2 regions of the Neobacillus sp. BF23-41 genome follow, and region 2 is predicted to be linked to the other one. Evidence: riboswitches for the same ligand, from Rfam matches in the RefSeq annotation. Region 2 holds a riboswitch; the other holds the start of a gene.
What was found. A riboswitch is a leader RNA that binds a small molecule or an ion and turns the genes downstream of it on or off. The one in region 2 is predicted to bind cobalamin.
Positions count from the first base shown of each region.

Region 1: another riboswitch for cobalamin. It lies ahead of AB7942_RS17745 (ABC transporter substrate-binding protein); the one in region 2 lies ahead of AB7942_RS26270 ((2Fe-2S) ferredoxin domain-containing protein).

Region 1 is NZ_JBGBPR010000011.1:156,139-163,381, reverse strand. Features, by position in the region: gene ribE (riboflavin synthase) at 68-727, shown strand; partial or broken gene ribB (3,4-dihydroxy-2-butanone-4-phosphate synthase) at 787-1,410, shown strand; gene ribH (6,7-dimethyl-8-ribityllumazine synthase) at 1,437-1,907, shown strand; cobalamin riboswitch at 1,967-2,159, shown strand; gene AB7942_RS17745 (ABC transporter substrate-binding protein) at 2,356-3,321, shown strand; gene AB7942_RS17740 (FecCD family ABC transporter permease) at 3,287-4,348, shown strand; gene AB7942_RS17735 (heme ABC transporter ATP-binding protein) at 4,352-5,818, shown strand; gene cbiB (adenosylcobinamide-phosphate synthase CbiB) at 5,815-6,798, shown strand; gene cobD (threonine-phosphate decarboxylase CobD) at 6,755-7,243, shown strand, end outside.
Region 2 is NZ_JBGBPR010000030.1:22,782-30,024, reverse strand. Features, by position in the region: gene AB7942_RS26280 (undecaprenyl-diphosphatase) at 1-327, opposite strand, end outside; gene AB7942_RS26275 (alpha/beta fold hydrolase) at 334-1,119, opposite strand; cobalamin riboswitch at 1,404-1,592, shown strand; cobalamin riboswitch at 1,770-1,947, shown strand; gene AB7942_RS26270 ((2Fe-2S) ferredoxin domain-containing protein) at 2,075-2,458, shown strand; gene cobJ (precorrin-3B C(17)-methyltransferase) at 2,512-4,137, shown strand; gene AB7942_RS26260 (sirohydrochlorin chelatase) at 4,201-5,130, shown strand; gene cobK (precorrin-6A reductase) at 5,127-5,924, shown strand; gene AB7942_RS26250 (precorrin-8X methylmutase) at 5,942-6,589, shown strand; gene AB7942_RS26245 (cobalt-precorrin-5B (C(1))-methyltransferase) at 6,593-7,243, shown strand, end outside.

The sequences.
Region 1 (7,243 bases), on a different contig from region 2:
TGTCTTCAGGTTCTTTTTCATTTTAGCGTAAGAATTTAAGTGGAACCATAGTAAGGAGAAGGAAATTATGTTTACTGGAATTATTGAAGAAATTGGAGTAGTCGCGAACATCCAGCGGACAGGTGAGTCGTTTGTGTTAGCCATTGAAGCAAAGAAAATACTAAATGATGTTCACCTTGGCGATAGTATTGCGGTCAACGGGGTTTGTCTAACGGTGACATCCTTTACGGGAAAGTTATTCACGGTAGATGTTATGCCCGAAACGGTCAAAGCTTCAAGTTTAAATATGGTTAAGCGGGGTTCCAAAGTAAATCTTGAGCGGGCGATGGCAGCAGGTGGAAGGTTTGGCGGTCATTTCGTCTCTGGACATATCGATGGAACTGGCATAATTAAAAGTAAACAGTCTTTCGAAAATGCGGTTTACTATGAGATTGAAGCGGAGCAGAACATATTAAAATATGTCATCTTAAGAGGATCTATCACGGTAGATGGGACAAGTTTGACTGTTTTTGCGGTAACAGAAAATAGTTTTACAATATCGATCATCCCTCATACATTATCGGAAACGATTTTGGGATTAAAAGGGTCAGGGGATATCGTTAATCTAGAATGCGATATGATTGGTAAATACGTTGGTCATTTTATCAAAAACCTTTCAAGTGATACAGTGGAAAAGCGTAAGACAGGGATAACTGCACAATTTTTAGCAGACAATGGCTTTAATTAAATGATGGTTGGAAAAGTCTAGTTTTAATTGGTTTGTAATTTTGAAAGGAGAGATGTGGCGTGTTTAATACGATTGACGAAGCTCTTGCTGATTTAAAAGTAGGAAAGGTTGTTATTGCCTGCGATGATGAGAACAGGGAAAATGAAGGGGACTTTATTTCTCTTGCTGAAAAAGCAACGCCGGAGGTTATAAATCTTATGGCCACTCACGGAAGAGGTCTAATCTGTGTTCCCATTGACGAGGCATTAGCTCAAAAGCTCGACTTACATCCAATGGTTTCCAAAAACACGGATCCAAATCGAACAGCTTTTACCGTAAGCATTGACCATAAATTTTCTACCACTGGCATTTCTGCATTTGAACGTTCAGCAACGGTGTTGAGTATGGTCGACCCGGAATCAAAAGCATCTGATTTTTTAAGACCAGGGCATATGTTTCCGCTAATTGCTAAAAAAGGCGGAGTCTTGAGCAGAACGGGGCATACAGAAGCAGCTGTAGACCTTGCAATTTTATGCGGTGCCAAACCTGCTGGTGTCATTTGTGAAATCATGAATGACGACGGAACGATGGCCCGTGTCCCCCAACTGCGCAAAATTGCTGATAAGCTAAACGTTAAAATGATTACGATAAAAGACTTAGTAGAATACCGAAACAACAAGGAAAACTTAGTTAAGCGGGAAGTTTAAAATCAAATTTAGGAGGAATATTCATGGGTAATATTTTTGAAGGAAATTTAGTTGGCTCAGGATTAAAAGTTGGAATCGTGGTTGGACGTTTTAATGAATTTATTACAAGTAAATTATTAGGCGGTGCACAGGATGCTCTCAAAAGACATGGCGTCAGCGAGACAGACGTGGATATTGCCTGGGTACCAGGTGCATTTGAGATTTCATTAATCGCCCAAAAAATGGCTAATAGTAAAAAATATGATGCAGTTATCACGCTTGGCACAGTCATTCGCGGCTCTACTCCACATTTTGACTTTGTTTGTAATGAAGTGGCAAAAGGTGTTTCTGCAATCAATTTAAGTAGTGGTATTCCGGTTATTTTTGGAGTGTTAACCACGGATTCTATTGAACAGGCAATTGAGCGTGCTGGGACAAAGGCGGGTAACAAGGGATGGGATGCCGCTTCGGCTGCAATTGAAATGGCCAATTTGTGCAGAACGATTGAACTATAATCTTATAGCAAAAAAACATGTACAATTCATAGCAACTTTTCTATAATGAATTTAACAAAAAATATTTTTAAAAATTAGGTGCTAAAATCTTTTCGAAAGATTTTCAGCTTAAAAGGGAAGTTTGGTGTAAGCCAACGCGGTCCCGCCACTGTAAATGAGAGCAACCTATATTGTGTCACTGTCGAATATGATGGGAAGGCATAGGAAGCGATGATCATGAGCCAGGAAACCTGCCTAATTCTTGTGCGCCAATAAACCTACGAGGATGGGACGGTGTTGAAGTCTAGACTCTTTTTACTTTTTGCTAGTAACCTGAATCTACTCATACCAACATCTCCATATCACAGTGGAGATGTTTTTTATTGTTAATATCCAAGCTATATTGTTTGGCACAAGGTGGATTTATTTTTTGTCACATACTTTTATTACATAGAAAGCAGGGAGAAAAATGAAGAAGTTGTATTCATTGCTGTTAGTAGTATTATTAACAGTAGGAGTTTTAGCAGGTTGTGTTGAAAAGAAAGACCAAGTGAAGGAAGAGAATAAATCCAGCGTTGAGAAGAAAACAGCGGAAATAACATATCCTGTTACACTTACAGATGCTACCAAAACTAAAGTTATTATCGAAAAGAAACCTGAAAAGATCGTTTCACTAATTCCAAGTAATACAGAAATTGCATTTTCATTAGGACTTGACAAAGAAGTGGTGGGCGTGTCTGATTTCGATAATTATCCGGAAGCAGCGACGAAAAAAGAAAAAATCGGCGGACAGGAAATAAACTTAGAAAAAATCATTTCCTTAAAACCAGATTTAGTGCTAGCACATGAATCGTCCGCTCATAATTCTGAAGCAGGGCTTCAGCAGCTTAAAGATGCCGGAATTACCGTTTTGGTTGTTAATGATGCGCAAAATTTTGACCAAGTTTATGATTCCATTGATATGATTGGGAAAGCTACCGGTGAAACAGCGAAAGCCGATGAAATGATTACAGGGATGAAGGATAAATTGGCCGAAATTAAAGCAAAGGCTGGGGAAATAAAAGAAAAGAAAAAGGTATTAGTTGAGGTTTCACCGGCTCCAGAAATTTATACACCTGGAAAGAATACCTTTATGGATCAAATGCTAAGTTCGATTAATGCTGAAAACATTGCAAATGATCAAGAAGGCTGGATTAAAATTGATCAAGAGGCGATGATTAAACGAAATCCTGATGTTATCGTCACAACATATGGGTACTATGTGAAAAATCCGGCAGAACAAGTTTTAAGCAGAAAGGGCTGGGAAACAGTCAACGCTGTAAAAAATAAGAAAGTAGTCGATGTAGATTCTGATCGAGTAACTCGGTCAGGCCCTAGGATCGTTGAAGGAGTAGAAGATCTTGCAAAGGCTGTCTATCCTGAAATTTTTAAATAACAAGTATACAGCCTATATAATAGCTGGAATTTTCCTATTCCTAGCTATTTTATTAGGTATTTCAATAGGAACAGTTTCGGTTCCAATGTTAGCCATTATTAAGATTATCAGCGCTAAATTATTTGGGGTTATTCCATTGGAGACAATTGACCCTATGTATTCGAGTATAGTTCTAAACATTCGCTTACCCAGAGTGATATTATCAGGCCTTGTCGGGGCTTCTCTTGCAATTGCAGGGGCAGCCTTTCAAGGACTGCTCAGAAACCCGTTAGCCGATCCCTATACATTAGGTGTATCTTCAGGGGCGTCTGTGGGTGCAGTTTTGACTCTGTTTTTCCATCTATCGATCCCTTTTATCGGTTCCTTCACACTACCATTGCTTAGTATTCTTTTTTCCTTTTTAACCATCTTTTTAGTCCTCGCTTTCGCCAGTAAAATAGAGCGCTCCATGAGAGTGGAAACGATTATTTTAACAGGGATAATTTTTAGCTCGTTCTTAGGGGCAATAATTTCGCTGATGATTGCGCTGACCGGGGATGAGCTCCGGCAAATTATAGGCTGGCTATTAGGAAGCGTTTCGATGAGAGGATGGGAGTACATAAAGATCATTTTGCCATTTTTTATCATTGGCTCATGCCTGCTGATTTTTAATTCAAAAGAACTAAACGCCATGTCGTTTGGGGAAGAGCGGGCACAGCATTTAGGGGTCAATGTTCAAAAAAGAAAGCTAATTATATTAACAGCTGGCTCTATTTTAACAGGAGCGGCGGTTGCGGTGTCAGGCACCATTGGTTTTGTCGGGCTTGTGATTCCTCATTTATCAAGATTATTATGGGGGCCCGATCACCGGCATCTCCTTCCTTTATCGATCATAACTGGAAGCGGTTTTTTAATCTTAGCTGATCTAATTTCAAGAACAATCATATCTCCTACAGAATTACCCATTGGTGTTATCACTGCTTTAATTGGTGCACCGGTATTTGCAATAATCCTGCTCCAAAGAAAAAGGATGGAAAGAAGTGGTTAGAGAATGCTTAGTGTTCAACAGGTTTCCGGTGGATACTCGAGTGAAGCGGTTCTGCAAGACATTTCTTTTGATGTGAAAAAGGGAGAATTATTCGGGATATTGGGGCCAAATGGAAGTGGAAAGACAACCCTTTTGAAAATGCTTAGTGGAATTTTACCAATTCAAAAAGGTGAGATTATCATCAATCGGAAACGGCTGCAGGAATACAGACCAAAACAGCTTGCCCAAATGATTGCCGTTCTTTCACAACATTCATCACAATCTTTCTCGTATACCGTAAAAGAAACCGTTTCGCTTGGCCGTTATGCACATCAAAAGGGGTTATTTCAATCCTGGAGTAAAGCGGATGAAGAGGTTGTCCAGCGAGTAATGAAGCAAATTGGTGTTTCCAGATTCCAAAATAAAAATATTCAGGAGTTATCAGGCGGTGAAAAACAACGAGTATTTCTCGCCCAAGCTCTAGCCCAAGAGCCTGAAATATTATTGTTAGATGAACCTACGAACCATTTGGATTTGTCGTATCAAAAGGAATTGTTAGATTTTTTAAAACAATGGACGTCAGAAAATGAATTAACAGTCATCTCCATTTTTCACGATTTAAATCTTGCAGGGCTTTATTGTGATCGACTGCTCCTTCTCGAAAATGGAAGAATTAATATCGATCATATTCCTAATGAGGTGCTTCGGGAAGAACGAATAAGAGATGTGTATCATACAGACATTCAAAAACATCCTCATCCTAAAGTCGCTGCACCGCAAATGGTCTTACTGCCAAAAGTGAAAAACGAAGTTGTCGATTTTGACATAGATGTGGCGATGTTACATATCTCAGAAGAATTAATCGAGTTAACATCCCCCATGCCATTAAGGACGATGTCATCTGGGGTGATTGGTTCGGGAACGGGATGGCACCAAACATTTGTGAACCGCCATGTTCACAAGGGTTACAGCTGTAGTGACCATCGCTCAGAAATGGCTTCATTTTTAAAATCAAACGGGTTTGAACCGTCGGAAACTGTTGGCATGATGACCGCGGTTGTCCTCGAAGATGTAGTTTACAAGCGGTTTGAACATAATAACTTCTCGATATTTGCTGTTGTGACAGCAGGAGTAGGAAATGCGATTGATGCCTCGAGAAGTGAACAGCATTCATTTGAAATGACACCTGGAACAATCAATACCTGGATTTTTGTGAGCGGCGAGCTGACAGAGGAGGCTTTTATTCAAAGTATCATGACCGCAACTGAAGCGAAGGTCAAAGCATTGAATGATCTAAAGATAATCGATGAAGTCACCGGAACGATCGCCACTGGTACATCGACAGATAGTATCTTAATTGCTGCTACTCAAACGGGTGAAGTATTAGAATTTGCGGGAACCATTACCCCGTTAGGCAAGCTTATTAGCAAGGCAATTTATCAGTGCACGATCGAAGCGATTCAAAAATCCAGCAAAAGGAAACGCAAATGATCGTCTATCATTTAATCTCAATCACAGTTGCCTATATTATTGACCTGTTTATTGGGGATCCACCCGATTGGCCCCATCCTGTAAGATGGATTGGCACGATGATAACATTTCTTGAAAAACGTTGGAATAATGGCAAATCAAAACGATGGAAAGGGGTGGCAATGCTCCTTTTTATATTACTCTTTGTTTTTTTCATCGTTTTGGTTTTAGTAATAATAGGATATAGGATTCATCCTTTCGTTGGAGTTTTAGTGGAAAGCTTGATTATTTCTACTTCCATTGCTCAAAAAAGCTTAAAGGTGGCTTCTCTTGAAGTCTATCGTCCCTTAATAGAAGGGGACCTTCCTGAAGCAAGGAAAAAACTATCCTATATTGTTGGCCGTGATACAGATTCCTTGGATGAGAGTGAAATCGCTCGCGGCACGATTGAGACTGTGGCTGAAAATACTAGTGATGGGGTGACGGCCCCCTTGTTTTGGGCACTGATTGGCGGAGCCCCGCTGGCGATGGTTTATCGCGCAGCCAATACATGTGATTCGATGGTGGGCCACTTGAACGATAGATATAAAGAGTTTGGCTGGGCGTCTGCAAAATGGGATGATGTGATGAATTGGGTTCCAAGTCGATTAACAGGAATCATCATGCTGATAGGAAAACGCCCCGTAAGGATGCCTTATAGAAAAGCTTGGACGATTTTATTCCGTGATGCGAAAAAGCATCCGAGCCCAAACAGTGGCTGGGGGGAAGCGGCTGTTGCAGCTATTTTAGGGATACAGCTTGGCGGAATCAATTATTATAAAGGCATGATATCGAAACGGGCAAAAATGGGTGATCCCATTCAGACGATCCAAGCGGAACATATCATCAAAGCCAATCACATTCTAAGTAAAACGGTCTTTTTATTTTTACTATTTTTATGGATAGGGGGAATGGTCCTTGAATTGGCCGTCACATGGCTCGAATCCTCAATATTTATATGAGGCAATGGGTCTTGCACTCCCGTTGCAGTTTATTGATTTTAGCGCAAATATTAACCCTATTGGCCCGCCATCTGCTTTGAAAGAAAAATGGCCGGGTTTTTTTCAAGAAATTAACGTTTATCCAGACCCTTATGCAACACAGCTAAAGGAAAGGATTGCGAAATCGGAGCAGACCCCGATCGATACAATCCTGATTGGAAATGGAGGAGCAGAGCTTATTACGCTGCTTGCCCGTATGCTTGCCGGCAAAAAAGTACTCATCGTGGAACCCACATTTTCGGAGTATGAACAAGCATGTCGGGCAAACAAATGTGAAATTGTCCACCATCAACTTGTGGAGCCGAACTTTGAATTGAATCCAGTCGATTTTCACTCGAGTCTGATGGATGCAGATGCGGTGTTTTTGTGTAATCCAAATAACCCAACAGGTATTCACTATCCGACG
Region 2 (7,243 bases):
CAGGACTATTGTCGAAACGGCGAAAGTTATTAGAGTATGTTTACTTGGAAAGGACGAATCGAATTTAGAAGGGGTAAGTATACCTACTCTCCCTTCAATGAATGGGCGGGGCTTAAAATAAAATAACTTAATTATAAAATGCAAGAATAACGAAATCATGATAGACACTACTGCTTCAATAGTTACATTCCTTTTTTTAAAAAGCAAAATCACTAAAATAATAAAGAAAACAAATTTCATCTTTTTGGAAATAAGTATCATTAATTTATCTATTATTAAATGTCGTCCGGAAAGCAAATTTATTAAATGAAATAATTTAACATCCAAGCTTATTCACCCCTGTTTTTCTGGAAGGTTTTGGATAAAGTGATAAATAACATGATTCAATTTACTTGCTGCCTTTGTTGGGACCTGATGTTTAATGCCTTCAACAAAGGTTATTTCATTTTGAGGTAGTTTCGTATGTAGTTGTTGTGCATAACGATAAAATGTTTTATCTTTTCCACCATAAATGAGGGAAATTGGCATAGTAATGTTCTCTAGTTGATCGGAAATGTTATAGTTCAAACTGTAATCATAGTATTGCAAGATGTTTCTAACATCACCTTTTTTAGCTTCTAGAAACATTTTGTCGAACAACTCTTTTGTATTTGAATTGCTATTGGATACTGACCGAGCTAAAGCAGGCAATGCCCCAATCTTTGCAAGGTTTTTAGCAAGGCGTATTCTGTTTTTTAGACGCCAGTCACTTACCTCAGACATTCCACTAATAATGATTCCACCTAAAGCACGCCCTTTTGATGTTGATAACAAAAATTCCAATAGGATGGATGCCCCTGCTGAATATCCACATAAAAAGGCTTGCTTAATATCCAAATGGTCCATTAGTTTTTTTATATCCTCAACGATTAATGGATAGGTAACAGGCTTTCTTGAAAAAGGACTCCTTCCATGTCCTCGTATATCAAAGGTGATAACCTGAAAATAACGAGATAGTCCTTCTAACTGGTATATGAAATTTATTGAAGTTAGAACGGGCGGATGAATAAATATGATTGGAATCCCTTTACCTTTAACAGTGTAGTAAAGGGTACTCTCATCAACTTCGAGGATTGGCATTTTATCACCTCAAATTAATATTACCTTGATTTGCTTTCATTTATTATTTGGTTCATTTTGTTGAATCATACAAAAAAGGCTTGGTCTCACCAGCATTTTTAGAACTTTTAAATTGTGTCATCATTTTTAATAGGTATAATAATATTCTTATTAAAAAAAGCCAGACAAGATCGATCCTCGGAGGTGACCAACATGGATTATAAAATAAGGGAATTAAAAAAGCACTTGAAATATTCTATTTGTTAGACTAGTATAATTATTATCTCTTAAAATTACATATGAATTTGTTAACAATTGGTTAAGATGCCTTAGGGCTTAATAGGGAATCTGGTGAAAGGCCAGAACTGTCCCCGCAACTGTAAGTGTGGACGAAATAGACAAACCACTGGACCGTTTATTTATTGACGATTCGGGAAGGGTCTAAAGTAGGAAGAAACACAAGTCAGGAGACCTGTCTTAGCTTTTTAAGTTTCGATTTCTTCGGGGGTTGAGAAGATGGAACGTTTGGACAAAAAGGATTATTTATTAACTTTCTTTGTGCTGACGTTTTATCCGTTCAACTAATGTTGAACGGATTTTTTCGTTTGGATGATTCTAAATCATTTTTAATTCTCATAGTTTAGCTTTAGAAGGAACAAGCCTTTTTAACAATTGAATAGATTAGGATAGGTGCACGAATTTGTGCTTAATAGGGAAGTACGGTTTAAATCCGTCACGGTACCCGCCACTGTATGGGGAGTTCATTGCAGATGTCACTGAAGGAATTCGGGAAGACGCAATGGAATGATGAACCTAAGTCAGGAGACCTGCCTTTACCTAATAACTTCATTCAACCTACGGGAACATAGGTAGAAGTGCTGAACATACATCGCTATTTTTTTGTGTGTATATATTCTGCACCCCTATGTCCATAGGGGTGCTTTTTTTACGTAAAAAACGAAAAGGAGAGTGTGACATGACTACTTGGAATTTACAAGGGACGAAACACCATGTTTTCATTTGCAACGGCAGCAGCTGTATGAGAAAGGGAGGGGAGGAAGCGACACAAGCGATTCGGAATGAAATCACCAATTTAAACTTAGATTCACTCGTACATACAACAAGAACGAGATGCAATGGGAGATGTAAGGACGCTCCCGTTGCTATCGTTTATCCAGACGGGACCTGGTATAAAAACGTGACGCCAGAAGTGGGGACTACGATTGTAAGGCGTCATCTGGCGGAAGGTCATTGTCTTCAGGAGAATGCGATCTATCAATATTCCGAAGAAGGATTCATCCAGCCAGAAGGGTCGGAATGCATCGAAGGAGTACAAAAAGCTGTTACAGAAAAAGTTTAACAGCGGATAGTAGCTGGATTCTAGTTTGAAATTTTGGAAGGTGGCGTAATAGTGTGAAAGGCAAATTATTAGTTATTGGTTTTGGCCCCGGAGATGAAAAACATATCACTGGACGGGCAAAAGAAGCCATCGAAGAAAGTGATATCATCATCGGCTACAAAACCTACGTTGATCTAATCAAGGGATTAATAGCTGGAAAACAAATCATTAGTACAGGAATGACAGAAGAAGTGAGCCGGGCCCAGGAGGCAGTGAAACAGGCCGAACTCGGTTACACGGTAGCCGTCATTTCGAGCGGTGATGCCGGTGTATATGGAATGGCAGGACTGGTTTACGAAGTGCTAATCGAAAAAGGCTGGAAAAAAGACTCAGGGGTAGAAGTGGAGGTGGTCCCTGGCATTTCTGCCATCAACTCCTGTGCTGCTTTATTAGGCGCGCCGGTCATGCATGATGCCTGTACGATCAGCTTAAGTGACCATTTGACACCTTGGAGCATAATCGAGAAACGAATCGAAGCGGCCGCTCAAGCTGATTTTGTGATTGCTTTATATAATCCAAAAAGCGGGAGAAGAACACGGCAGATCATGGAAGCTCAAAAAATTCTACTAAAATATCGCTCGCCAGAAACCCCTGTTGGATTGGTAAAGAGTGCTTACCGTGATAGTCAAAAGATCGTCTTAACCAATTTACAAGAGATGCTCGAACATGAAATTGGTATGTTAACCACCGTTTTAATTGGCAACTCTTCCACATTTTTCTACGACGGCTTGATCATCACCCCGCGCGGTTATCAGCGGAAGTATACATTAAATCAGGCAATACAGCCGTTGAAACCGCATCAGCGTTTGCAAAAGGAAGCCGAACCATGGGCACTGGAGCAAACGGAAGATGTAACACCGGTGAACAAGAAACTAGTCACCCCAACCTCAGTGAAAGAGTCGCCAAGAGAGCTGGCTGAGGAAGCCTTGCAAATGATCCTTGGTGAGAACGATGGACTAACCCAAGGTTTATTGGTGAAGCAAGACTTTCAATCTATTTTTGAGGTAGCGGTCAGCCCTGGGGTCGCCAATAAAAAATTTACCGCGACTCAGATGGTCATTCTTTCTGAAATTGTCGGAGAAGAAGGTGTCATGGAATACACACAAGACCATTATATGAAGCTGCAAATTTTAACCTCTAAGCCTGATGAGATGGTTGAAAAACTAACGGCGGCCAACTTTTTGATTGCTCCTGTTGGCGACGTATTAACCGTAAAAGCCTGTGATTTTTGTGACGGAGAAAAGAAGGATTCCATTCCATATGCAGAGGAACTACATGAAAAGCTTGGCGGAATGGAACTTCCTAAGGAATTAAAACTGGGTGTAAATGGCTGCGGTATGGCCTGCTACGGAGCTGTAAAAGAGGATATTGGCATTGTTTACCGAAAAGGAGCGTTTGATTTATTTCTAGGGGCAAAGGTAGCCGGAAGAACGGCACATCCCGGCCAAATCGTAGCGGAAGGAATCGCACCGGACCAAATTGTCGGGGTCATAGAGGGGATTGTTCAAGAGTACAAACAAAAGGCCTATCCAAATGAACGGTTCTATAAATTTTTTAAACGGGCCAAAGAGGTTCAAGGTTTTGTGTACCAGGATATCACACCAAACCTTAAAATCGAAGCGGCTGTTTGCGGGGAGTAAAGGGGAGACGTCTAGCGGTCAATTGGTAGGTTAGGCATTTACAAACAAAGGGGAGGAAATATTTTGAAAGCAATTTTATTCGTGGGGCATGGGAGCAGGGATCAAGAGGGAAATCAGCAGGTTCGCGAGTTCATCCGTGAGATGAGAAAGACTTGGGACGATTCTTTCCTGGTGGAGACGTGCTTTTTAGAATTTGAACGACCAACCGTTAATCAAGGAATCGATCTGTGTGTGGAGAAAGGGGCCGACCATATTGTCGTGATTCCAATCATGCTATTACAAGCAGGACACTCCAAAATTCATATTCCAGCAGCTATTGATGAGGCAAAGAATAAATATCCACTTGTTCAATTTACTTATGGCCGGCCAATTGGTGTTCATGAGGAAACATTTGAAATTCTAAAAACGAGATTAATGGAAATTGGCGAGAATTTAGAATCCATCGAAGACGATACGGCTGTCCTTTTGCTAGGACGGGGCGGAAGCGATCCCGATGCGAATAGTGATTTATATAAAATTGCTAGATTACTATGGGAAAAAACAAACTATAAAATCGTCGAGCCTGCTTTTATGGGGGTGACCAATCCCCTTGTGAACGAAGGAATTGAGCGCTGTATTAAGCTTGGAGCAAAAAAAGTGGTAATCCTGCCTTACTTTCTATTCACCGGCATCCTGATTAAACGGTTAGAAGATATGATGGTTCCTATTCAAAATCAATATTCCGCGGTTGAATTTCAGTTGGCTGACTATTTTGGTTATCATCCAAAATTACAGACGATTTTAATCGATCGGGTGGAAGAAGCCCTCCGTGATGAGGTGAAGATGAACTGCGATACCTGCCAGTACCGTCTCAATGTGATGGAACATATCGATCATCACCACCACCATGATCATGACCATGATCATCATCACGGCCATGTCCATCATGACCATGACCACGACCATCATCATGATCACGAACATGCAGTGCAAAAGGCAGGAGATAGAGGATGATTTTCGTATTAGCCGGTACAAGTGATGCACGAGCCCTTGCTTTAGAAATAAAAAAGGAGGGCTTCGATCTCTTGGCCTCCGTTGTCACAGAAAATGCAGCGGTTGAATTAAGGGAGTCAGGGATACCTGTTCAAGTAGGAAGATTAACGGATGAAGACATGGTGGGGGTGATTGACACAAAAGGGATTCTAGCGGTTGTCGATGCCAGTCATCCGTTTGCGGAAGAAGCTTCGAAAAACGCAATCAAGGCGGCCCAAACGGCGGGAATCCCCTATATCCGGTATGAACGGGAGTCACAAACTTTTCAATATGACAACATGACAGTCATCGAAAGCTACGAGGAAGCAGCGGAGCTTGCATTGGCCAAAAAAGGCGTGGTGATGTTGACGACCGGCAGCAAGACGCTTCAAATTTTCACAGAAAAACTATTAGGAAACCCGGACATCCGCTTGATCGCCAGGATGTTGCCTCGTGTGGATAATATGGAAAAATGTGAGCAGCTAGGGCTGCCGCAGAAAAATATTGTTGCGATCCAGGGACCATTTTCAAAAGAGTTCGACAAAGCCCTATATAGGCAATATGGCGTGACCTTAATGGTGACGAAAGAGAGCGGGAAAGTCGGATCGGTCGATGAAAAGGTGGAAGCGGCCAAGGAACTGGGGATTGAGGTCATCCTTATTGGCCGCCCTAAACTGAATTATGGCACCGTCTATGCTAATTTTACCGATGTCATCGCAGAATTACATAAAAAGATTGGTTCCACACCAACCGTCACAACAGAACAATCATTTTAAATACAGGAGTGAGAGAAATGGATTTTCGTACCGAATTTAAACCGTTAACCGTCCAACCGGAACAGATCGAAGGAAGAAGTTTTGAAATGATTAATGAAGAAATTGGGGAGCACCCGTTTACCGAGGAGCAATATCCGATTGTCCAGCGGATCATCCATGCATCTGCTGATTTTGAACTCGGGAATAGCGTCCTCTTCCATCCTGACGCTATTCAGTCCGGCATCCGCGCGATTCGGAGCGGGAAAATGGTAGTTGCCGATGTTCAAATGATTCAAAGCGGGGCTAATAAAGCGCGAATTGAAAAGTACGGCGGAGAAATCAAGGTCTATATTTCTGACCCGGATGTGGTACAAGAAGCCAAACGGTTAAATACCACACGGGCAATTATTTCGATGCGAAAAGCGATCAAAGAAGCGGACGGTGGCATTTTTGCCATCGGGAACGCCCCAACCGCCTTACTCGAACTCATCCGCCTGATTAAAGAAGGAGAAGCGAAACCTGGTCTTGTCATTGGTCTGCCAGTTGGGTTTGTTTCCGCCGCTGAGTCAAAAGAAGAATTAGCCAAGCTCGATATCCCATTCATCACCAATATTGGCAGGAAAGGCGGCAGTACCGTGACCGTTGCCGCATTAAATGCCATTTCCATTATGGCTGAACGGGGATAACCTATGCAGGAAGTACCAAAAGGAAAGCTGCGGGAAGGATATACGACAGGGGCCTGTGCAACGGCGACAACAAAAGCGGCACTAACGGCATTAATAACTGGTGAGCCGCAAACAGAATCGATCATTTACTTGCCCGTCAAGCGGTTTGCAACCTTTCAGATAGAAAGCTGTGAGGTGACGGAACAAACGGTTACCGCCAGTACGATTAAAGACGCGGGGGATGACCCGGATGCCACCCACGGGGCCTTAATAGTTTCCACCGTATCATGGATCGATGAACCAGGTATTTTCCTTGACGGGGGAATTGGAGTTGGCCGGGTCACAAAGGACGGATTGCCCGTTCCTGTTGGCGAGGCCGCGATTAACCCCGTTCCCCGCAGGATGATCCGTGAGACAGCCGAAGGTGTATTAAAAGAATTCGGGATTACAAGAGGAATAAAGATCGTCATTTCCGTACCAGCCGGTGAAGAAATCGCCAAAAAAACACTCAATGGACGCTTAGGAATCATTGGCGGGATTTCTATCCTCGGAACCCGCGGGATTGTCGTTCCTTTTTCCACAGCCGCTTATAAGGCCAGCATCATCCAGGCTATTAGTGTTGCCCGGGCCAGTGGCTGCGAGCACGTTGTCATTACAACAGGCGGGAGGAGCGAG